DNA from 3 places in the Shewanella sp. MF05913 genome. Region 3 is predicted to be linked to each of the others. Evidence: predicted binding sites of a transcription regulator. Region 3 holds the regulator's gene; each other region holds the start of a gene.

Region 1 (3,283 bases), on a different contig from region 3:
TTTTACAGCTAGCACTCAAGCTTTTTTCGTTAACAGGTATATTTTCCGCTGCAACTTTCAACATATGATCCTTGGCTTACAAGTGTTCCTAAATCACATCAACCTAGATTAATGTGATCAATATCAACTTCTATTCTACACCCTATTCGTATTTTCAGCAAAGCCATGCTGTATAAAAAAAGATATATCAGTACTACCTAATTAGTCTAATAGCCGATCTATTGCATGTGTCGATAATGTTTGTCGAGTGTCACGGCAACGCCCGTGGTTTGCACAATGCGGGCATGGTGACGGGTAAGATGTCTTGGATCGGTAACGCCACATGAATGGGCTATCATCGTTAAATCATAATGCAGAAAATGATTATAATTAGCGACTCGCGCAGACTTGTCTTTAGGGTCTAACCCTTGCTGTAAGCGTGTATTGTGGGTGGTGATGCCGGTAGGGCAGGTGTCTTTATTGCACTGTAGTGATTGAATACACCCTAAAGCAAACATATTGCCTCTGGCGGAGGCTATAAAGTCAGCTCCCGTTGCTAAAGCCCATGCAACATAAGATGGCATGACTAATTTACCCGTGGCGATAATTTTGATCCGCTGCTTTAAACCGCGTTCATTGAGTAAATCGACCAATAAAGGCAAACTTTGTTTTAGGGGTAAGCCTACATTATCCATTAATGCCTGAGGTGCTGCGCCAGTGCCACCGTCTGAACTGTCGAGGGTAAAAAAGTCAGGCGCAGATCCCATACCACGCCGTTCAATTTCATCACATAAATCGTTCACCCAAGTGATATCACCTAATACGGCTTTAATCCCTGTTGGTTTACCGGTGATGTCACGTACTTGATTAATCATGTCAAGAATATCGGCCACGCAGGTAAATTCGATATGACCATTTGGACTAATAGAATCTTGACCGACAGGTATGCCTCTTATTGCTGCTATTTCTTCGGTAACTTTAATAGCGGGTAAAATGCCGCCTTTGCCAGGTTTAGCGCCTTGGCTTAATTTAATCTCGAACATTTTCACTTCAGGATGAGCGGCTACCTCGGCGAGCTTTTTAGGATCTAAATGACCTTGTTCGTTGCGCACCCCATATTTAGCCGTACCGATTTGAAAGACTAAATCACAATGACCTTTTAAATGGTGCGGGCTCAATCCACCTTCACCGGTGTTTAACCAACAACCCGCTTGCGCGGCGCCATGCGACAATGCCGTTATTGCAGGGCGAGACAAGGCGCCGAAGCTCATTGCTGATATATGGCAAATTTTGTTAGTGCTATATGGATGCTGACAGTCTGGTCCTAAGATTACTGCGACGGTGTTATGTTGGTCATGATCACTGATAGGAAAGGCTGAGTTCATAAACATCACAGTGCCAGGCTTATCTAATACTTGGGTTGAGCCAAATGCGATGGTGCGATCAACATTTTTGGCGGCACGATAAACCCAGCTACGTTCAGCACGATTAAATGGCAGTTCTTCACGGTCTTGAGAGAAAAAGTATTGTCTAAAAAACTCGCCTTGTTTTTCAAATAAATACCGAAAGCGACCAATCACAGGGTAATTATGCCTAATTGCCTGTTTAGTTTGTAGTTTATCTGCGATATACATATAAACCACTGCAATCAATAATAGCCAAAACAGCACCAAAAATAGACCTGAGAAAATGTCTATTCCCCACATAAACCAATGTTGTTGCGGCATGATGCTGTCCTTGTTTAACAAATATTTTTATTACCATATTAGCAGACATGTCTTTGAGCAAGTTAAATTGATGATACTAATCAGTAGGCTAACGTTACTCGACGAAAATGATGTGAAAATATGACAACGATGACTTCAGAAATAAATTTTTTGGTCGATAATTAAGCTATCTGCCATTGTAAGTGAGTCAAGATTATGGATATTAAAAGCACCAATAACGCGAGTGTGAACTCGCAGACTAACAATCAAACTAACAATCAGACGACAGCCAGCCAACAAGCAACAAAAAACGCCACCGCTGAGCCTAAAATGACTAACAATCAAATTAGCCGTCAAATGATGAATAATTCGATTTTAGCTGCGCAAGAAGAAGTGAGCATTGCCGCGGGTGATAAGTCGATGGCACTGCTTTATCGCGCAGCTATTGAAGCCATTAACGAAGAGCTCGCACCGACCCTAGGCGAAAATTCGGTACAAAAAAATGCCGAAGAAGGCATTGATTATTCACCTGAAGCCACCGCCGACCGCATCGTGAGTTTTGCGACAAAGTTTTTTGCTACCCATCAGCAACAAAATCAATCAATGGGGTTTGATGACCAAGTTAGTAGCTTTATGGTGAAAATTGGCGACGCCATCGATCAAGGCTTTAAAGAAGCCAGTGATATTTTGTCTGGGCTCAAAGTATTGCAAGGTGACATTGCCGAAGGTGTTGATCAAACGTATGAATTGATCCAGCAAAAACTGGCTCAATTTGCACAAGACAGGCTAGATGCTAACGCTGCTAAAGCAGAAGCAAAAGAGGCTTAAGCTTACGCAATGACATTTTCGCCCTCTTCAAGAGGTTGAGTTTTATATCCTAAACACGCTTAGACTGTTCATTCAGCAAATATCTGTATAGATTGGTATTATTATTCATACCAATCTCAAAGGATAATCGCCATGTGGATTAACGGTACCGTCATTAAACGCATAGACTGGAATGACAAATTATTTTCTTTGCGTATTAAAGCTGATATTGAGCCCTTTATTGCAGGGCAATTTATTAAGTTAAGTCAAATACGCGATGACAAGCGCGTCGCCCGGGCTTACTCCCTCGTTAACCCACCCGGCACCGATTATGTTGAAGTGCTGGCGGTGGCAGTAGAAGATGGTCAGTTATCGCCAGATTTACAAAACCTCAGCCCAGGCGACACCATAGAGATAACCCCTAAAGCCACCGGATTTATGACCTTAGATGAAATTCCCCAAGGCGCATTACAAGGTAAACACTTATGGTTTTTGTCGACTGGCACAGCCGTAGGACCGTTTATTTCAATGCTAGGCACACAAGCGCCTTGGCAACGGTTTGAGAAAGTGGTGCTTGTTTATGGCGTCAGGCTAGCTGAAGATTTAGCTTATCTAGACACCATTAAGCAGCTTCAAGCAACACACCCGCAACAATTTGTCTTTATTCCCATTGTGACTCGCGAAGCATTTCCTGACGGATTATCTTGCCGGATCCCTGACGGCCTGAGCAGTGGTTTGATTGAACAAAAAGCCGGTTTAGGCATTAATGCCGAACATTCCCAAGTGATGAT
Region 2 (3,283 bases), on a different contig from region 3:
TGATAATAGTTTGCAAACTGCTGAATGAGGTTTTTTTGATGAGAGTCACTCGATAATATATAGCGGTGTAAACGAAGCTCGGTAAAAAATTGCGGTTCAATTATTGAGGTTTGGCGCAGTGACGCATTATGATTTAAGGTATCAGCAATGTTGCTGGCCACTAAATTGTGCGAACAAATAAAACAACCGTCCGAGTTTGTGGCGTCAATGGTATGAGAGTCATCAATGCTATTGGTTAGCAACCACACAGATACAAAGGATGCGTCAAACTCCTCTCTTAAGAGTTGGCAAACCATCTCAGAGGTTTCTGAAAAATTACCTTGTTGTTTAGCACTGGAATTTACAATTAACTCCAATAAGTGCTGTTGTTCTTTTCGATTCATTTACATCCCGAAACTTGGCTACATTACTCAAATCTGCTGGTGTATATCATTTAAAAATGATTTTATTGTTACGCTATGAAGCGCCAGTCATTAATCAGAGTACAACTTGGGAGCGATATCCGCTTTATAAGGTACAAAATAGCAGTAAAAAAGCCTTTGCTACTATACCTTTTGTTAATGCCGCAAGATTACACTTTTAACCCGCTAACAGCAATCATTTCGTCGGCACTAACTACGATAAACGTGACGTATCATAAAGCAACTAAGCTATTGATTTAATAATCTATAATAAAGACTAAACACGTCACGCATTATGTCACTATTTGTATTTTACTCATCTTCTACAATGAGTTTTCAAGTTGAAAAATCATTTTTTCTACACTAAAAGCAAAGTTCAATGTCAATTCATACTGGTCGGCCAAGGGTCTAATTTCAGCTCTGGTCTCTGGAAATCGTTGCAAAGCGATTTGTTCAAGAGCGTTTGCCTTTGTTAATGCATCTTCACCACTAAAGCTTAACTGCAATAACGTGTCTTCTGCCTCGACCACCGCTCCAATATCAACGAAACTGCCACAATCGGCACAACTGTCATTCACATTACTGGCTTGTTGCTGTTTAATTTGCTTAATCATGTCGTTACCTCTAAAACACCTTGTTAGTGTTTAATATCCTAACGCAAAGAACAGCTTAATTTATTTGCCAAGCTCACAAATAGCATATTAATCAATGATAGTGACGTGTTTGCCACGCACATTTTTAATGGCCACTTTATTAAGCGTACTGAAGGGCCATGGTTTGGCTTATTTTTCGCTGGGTGGCGAGCTGATCAATAAAATGCATGTCTTCAATAATATCTTGTTGCTGGTAAACATTGATTGCTTTGCGTTTTGTGAGTTCATCACAATTACTGAGCACTTCGACCATTGCGTCAGATTGTGCGCCACGAATAACCAGTGCTTCAGGCGTTAAGGCTTGTTGTAATTGAAATTGACGAGCGCCTTGCTGAAAAAGTGGCGCATTATCGGTAACATGAACATCACTTGACACATCATCAACAAATCGTTGTGCCGGTGGGAGTGAGAATTGTTTGCGTAATTTTTGTTCTACGTTGAGATCGATGTCTAACTGAAATTGCGCCATATCGCGAGCATCTGCCGATAACATAGCCAATAGTAAGCCAAACTCTCCGCGACGATTATGCTCAACCGCCACGTTTAATCTGCTGCCTATTTGTAACTCATTGACTAATGTTGACTCAATTTGCATATAAAAACATCACTACTTCTACTCGATGTAATTTTATCGACCAAATAAATCAAAACTTTAAGTTTTTTTTCATTTTTAGGCTTTACATACAATGGGTTTGTGAATACTATGGCGGCCGCAATTGAGGAGGGGTTCCCGAGTGGCCAAAGGGATCAGACTGTAAATCTGACGGCTCAGCCTTCGAAGGTTCGAATCCTTCTCCCTCCACCATTTGCGATGTTGTGTGATGTACCGTTTTAGTGGTTTCGATTGCTAAATCAAAAAGCGTTAAAGTGTAAAAAGAAAGTAAGTTATAAAGAAATCGTGTGGAGGGGTTCCCGAGTGGCCAAAGGGATCAGACTGTAAATCTGACGGCTCAGCCTTCGAAGGTTCGAATCCTTCTCCCTCCACCATCTTTTCTTTATTATCTTCTTTCGCAGTGGAGGGGTTCCCGAGTGGCCAAAGGGATCAGACTGTAAATCTGACGGCTCAGCCTTCGAAGGTTCGAATCCTTCTCCCTCCACCATTTTACATCCTGCCTTTAGTTTGTTCTTATCCAGTTTCTGTTGTTCGATTTCTAATTAACACCTCTTTTTAATGTACTCCTTACTTAACAGCCATTACTTTCTTGAGCAATTACACGCCTCACCTTTTCGAATACATCCTATTTAGCAAAAAGCCTACTTTTCACTTTTTATTTTAGTTATTATCTATTCCCTTTTGGAATAAAGAGCTTGCCGTATGCCAACTACTTGGGTCAATCAGGCCATCGCTAAAATTGAAGCAGATTACCAACGTTCTGCTGATACGCATTTAATCAAATTAGATTTACCTCAATTAACCGGCATAGACATCTATTTAAAAGATGAGAGCACTCACCCAACCGGCAGTTTAAAGCATCGTTTAGCCCGTTCATTGTTTTTATATGCGCTGTGTAATGGTTGGATTAAACAAGGCACGCCGATTATTGAGTCATCATCAGGCAGCACTGCTGTATCAGAAGCCTATTTTGCCCGCTTATTAGGCCTGCCTTTTATTGCGGTGATGCCAAAAACGACTGCAAAAAAGAAAATACAACAAATTGAGTTTTATGGTGGTCAGTGCCACTTTGTTGATAATGGAAGCCAAATGTATGCCGAGTCAGAGCGGCTCGCCAGTGAGCTGCACGGCCATTATCTGGATCAATTTACTTATGCTGAACGGGCTACTGACTGGCGAGGTAATAACAATATTGCCGACTCTATTTTCAATCAAATGGAAAAAGAGCCACATCCAATCCCTAGCTGGATTGTGATGAGTCCCGGCACTGGCGGCACTAGTGCCACCATTGGCAGGTATATACGGTACCAACAACAAACTACACAATTGTGTGTTGTCGATCCTGAAAACTCGGTGTTTTTTGATTACTTTACCAGTGGCGATGCCAGTATTGTCAGCGATAAAAACAGTAAAATAGAAGGTATTGGCAGACCAAGAGTTGAACCTTCATTTATTGCAGGCGTTGTCGACAGTATGTTGCAAATACCTGACGCTGCATCTGTTGCCACTATTTTATGGCTAGAACAATTGATTGGCCGTAAAACCGGCGCGTCGACAGGGACCAATTTATATGGGGCATTATTATTAGCCACTCAAATGCGTCAGGCAGGGGAAAC
Region 3 (3,283 bases):
TCATCCTGACCCGTGACCACGTCTTCACGTAACTCAGCGTTCATGATTGGGCCTTCTGCCTCTATCTTATTATCTTTAATTGTAGGTAATGACTCAGTAGTATGGTCACCAAAAACGGTCAACATGGATACTAAATTACTCTCTACTTCGCGCACTAGTTCAATCACTCGGCGGATCATCTGACCGGTTAAATCTTGGAAATCTTGCGCCATCAATATCTGAGTGAGCAATTCACGAAGACGGTTAGAATCATGCTCGCTATTAGACATAAACTGCTGAACATCATGACAAAGTGATTTAAATTCACCCAGTTCGATGTCGCGACGCATCAGTTTATCCCACATAGGCGTTACAGATTGAATGTTGCTTATAATGGTATCGGCCAAAGGCAAACATTCTTCAACCGCATCCATGGTTTTATTAGCAGCTTGTTCTGTCATCTCAATAACATAGTTTAATCTTTCTTTAGCATCCGGAATTTCAGTGTTCGCTAATTCAGATAAACGGTTATCAACTTGGAAATCTTTTAGTGCGCTGTGCAATTGGCGAGTGAGCTTACCGACCTCTTCAAACAGCTCACGCTGCAGAGGAGTCGCTAAATCTCTAATTAATTCGTCAGCTTTACCTTGCTCTCCCGCCGATAGCAGTTCAACAAGTTGCTGGGCCTGTTCGAGAGTAATTAACCCCGATATTGATGCCTGCATGACTTATCCTTGCTTAAGCGAGTCGTTCAAAGATTTTGTCTAACTTTTCTTTTAACGTAGCGGCTGTGAACGGTTTAACAACATAACCATTAACACCAGCTTGAGCCGCAGCAATGATTTGCTCACGCTTAGCTTCAGCCGTAACCATTAATACAGGTAAATGTTTTAGTGAATCGTCTGCACGGATTGCTCTAAGTAAATCAATACCCTGCATTCCCGGCATATTCCAGTCGGTTACAACAAAGTCAAAATGACCTTTTTGTAACATAGGTAGGGCTGTTGAGCCATCATCTGCTTCTTGGGTATTATTAAATCCCAAGTCTCGCAACAAGTTCTTAATGATACGTCTCATTGTTGAAAAATCGTCAACAATAAGAATCTTCATATTCTTGTCCAAGGTTTCCTCCGGTGAGCTGACACTCGTTTGCTCTATAATTAGTTATTATTCTTGTGTCCAATGCTTGAGTTTGGCTTTTAGTCTGAGCATAGCCTGACTTAATATCTGGCTAACTCGCGACTCACTTACCTCAAGGATGGCACCGATTTCTTTTAAGTTTAATGCTTCGTCATAATATAACGACAGCACTAAAGCATCTCTTTCTGGCAAGGTTTTAATTGCTTCAACCAGTGCAGATTGGAACTGAGTCTCAGCGAGAGAATCAAAAGCTTCATTTGGGGATTCGTCGTCTGTGGTTAACACATCCTGGGAAACACCAAGGTCTTCTATGCCTATGATTTTACCGACAGAAACATCATTTAAGATATGATGGTACTCATCGAGAGACATATCAAGTTTTTCAGCAATTTCTGTGTCTCGTGCATCGCGCCCTAACACTTGTTCAAGTTCGTCAATGACATGGGCTACACGGCGATTATTACGATGAACTGAGCGTGGAACCCAGTCACCGCGGCGAATTTCGTCAATCATTGCGCCACGAATACGAATGCCAGCAAAGGTTTCAAATTTAGCCCCTTTGGTGCCATCAAATTTTGATGATGCTTCTAGAAGCCCCATCATACCTGCTTGTAATAAATCATCCAGTTGCACTGATGCTGGCAGCCTTGCCAACATATGATGAGCAATGCGTTTCACCAACGGTGCATACTGTTCAACAATCGATGTTTTGTTATCGAACTGAGTATACGCTGCGGCTTTATTCACTCGCTCTCCCCTCTTCTACTGGTTTACGTTGTACTAATCGTTCAACAAAAAACTCTAAGTGACCACCAGGTTGCTGCGGTACAGGCCAGGTCATAATTTTATTGGCCAACCCTTGGTATGCAATCGCAGAAGGTGATTTGGGAAACGCTTCTACAACCAATTTTTGTTTACGAACTGCTTTGCGCAAATTTTCATCAAAAGGAACGCTAGCGACAAGCTCTAAAGCCACATCTAAAAATCTATCTGTTACTTTACTGAGTTTAGCAAATAATTCCATGCCTTCGCGTAAACTACGCACCATATTTGCCACAATTTTGAAGTGGAACACACCGTGTTCACGACTTAAAATCTTAATCAGTGCATAAGCATCGGTAATCGATGTAGGTTCATCACATACAACGATTAATACATCTTGTGACGCCCGCGAAAAACTCAGCACCATATCTGAAATACCCGCAGCCGTATCAACAATTAAAATGTCGAACTGGGTGCGCATTTCACTAAAGGCACGAATTAAACCTGCATGCTGCGCTGGGGTCAATTCAACCATCGCTTGTGAACCAGACGTGGCCGGCACAATACCGATCCCTTTTGGCCCACGGACAATGATGTCATCTAATTCGGCATCGCCAGACAAAACATGAGATAAATTTTTCTCTGCACGGATCCCTAGCATCACATCAACGTTGGCTAAACCTAAGTCAGCATCAAGCACCAGTACACGCTTGCCCTTTTCGGCTAATGCGACTGCAGTATTAATTGATACGCTTGTTTTACCGACTCCGCCTTTACCACCGGATACGGCAATTACTTTAACTTTATCGTTATTTGGTTGATTCATCATACGTAAACCACTTGCTTGATCCCGAGTCATATCTTTACTCAAATGCATAGGCAGTGTCATTTGACCATGCCGTGTCTTGTGACGTTGGTTGTTCTGTTTCGTTTAATGCGGCTAGTGCTTGTTTGGCTAATTCTAGTGTATCAGCCACTTTCATGTCTTCTGGAACACGTTGACCGTCAGTAACATAACTCAATGGTAACTCATTTTGAATCAATACGCTCAATGCACCTGCAATTGATACTGATTCATCTAATTTAGTCAAAATAGCACCCGATAACGGAATGCGTTTAAAGTGTTCAACAGCATCTTGTAATACACGACGCTGGCCTGTGGCAGACATTACTAAATAACTGCGGATTGGGATCCTACTATTTGCAGTCAAATTATCAAGTTGTTGATAAAGACGCATGTCACGTTGTCCCATTCCTGCAGTATCAATTAACACTAGCTTACGATTTCTAAATTGATATAAAATCTGCTCTAATTCGCTTAAATCATGTGCTTGCTTAACTGGGCAGCCCATAATTTTACCATATGTCGCTAATTGCTCATATGCTCCAATTCGATAATGGT

What was found. The regulator FliA, encoded in region 3, starts transcription of late flagellar genes. The targets are predictions, from matches to a motif close to CTAAAGNTNNNNNNNNNNNNGCCGATA.
Region 1: AC19MV_RS15750 (DUF5610 domain-containing protein) is a predicted target of FliA. The motif match lies at 1,840-1,866, and genes of this name have one in related genera.
Region 2: AC19MV_RS02890 (VC2046/SO_2500 family protein) is a predicted target of FliA. The motif match lies at 1,684-1,710, and genes of this name have one in related genera.

The regions. Positions count from the first base shown of each region.
Region 1 covers NZ_JCAYNT010000014.1:82,693-85,975, forward strand. The annotation lists gene AC19MV_RS15740 (hypothetical protein) at 1-64, opposite strand, end outside; gene AC19MV_RS15745 (FMN-binding glutamate synthase family protein) at 219-1,706, opposite strand; gene AC19MV_RS15750 (DUF5610 domain-containing protein) at 1,902-2,513, shown strand; gene AC19MV_RS15755 (ferredoxin--NADP reductase) at 2,646-3,283, shown strand, end outside.
Region 2 covers NZ_JCAYNT010000001.1:643,443-646,725, reverse strand. The annotation lists gene AC19MV_RS02900 (sensor domain-containing phosphodiesterase) at 1-383, opposite strand, end outside; gene AC19MV_RS02895 (DUF406 family protein) at 725-1,015, opposite strand; gene AC19MV_RS02890 (VC2046/SO_2500 family protein) at 1,155-1,649, opposite strand; tRNA gene AC19MV_RS02885 (tRNA-Tyr) at 1,775-1,859, shown strand; tRNA gene AC19MV_RS02880 (tRNA-Tyr) at 1,957-2,041, shown strand; tRNA gene AC19MV_RS02875 (tRNA-Tyr) at 2,070-2,154, shown strand; gene AC19MV_RS02870 (PLP-dependent cysteine synthase family protein) at 2,370-3,283, shown strand, end outside.
Region 3 covers NZ_JCAYNT010000011.1:47,438-50,720, reverse strand. The annotation lists gene AC19MV_RS13710 (protein phosphatase CheZ) at 1-704, opposite strand, end outside; gene cheY (chemotaxis response regulator CheY) at 718-1,101, opposite strand; gene AC19MV_RS13700 (RNA polymerase sigma factor FliA) at 1,147-1,866, opposite strand; gene AC19MV_RS13695 (MinD/ParA family protein) at 1,859-2,740, opposite strand; gene flhF (flagellar biosynthesis GTPase FlhF) at 2,745-3,283, opposite strand, start outside.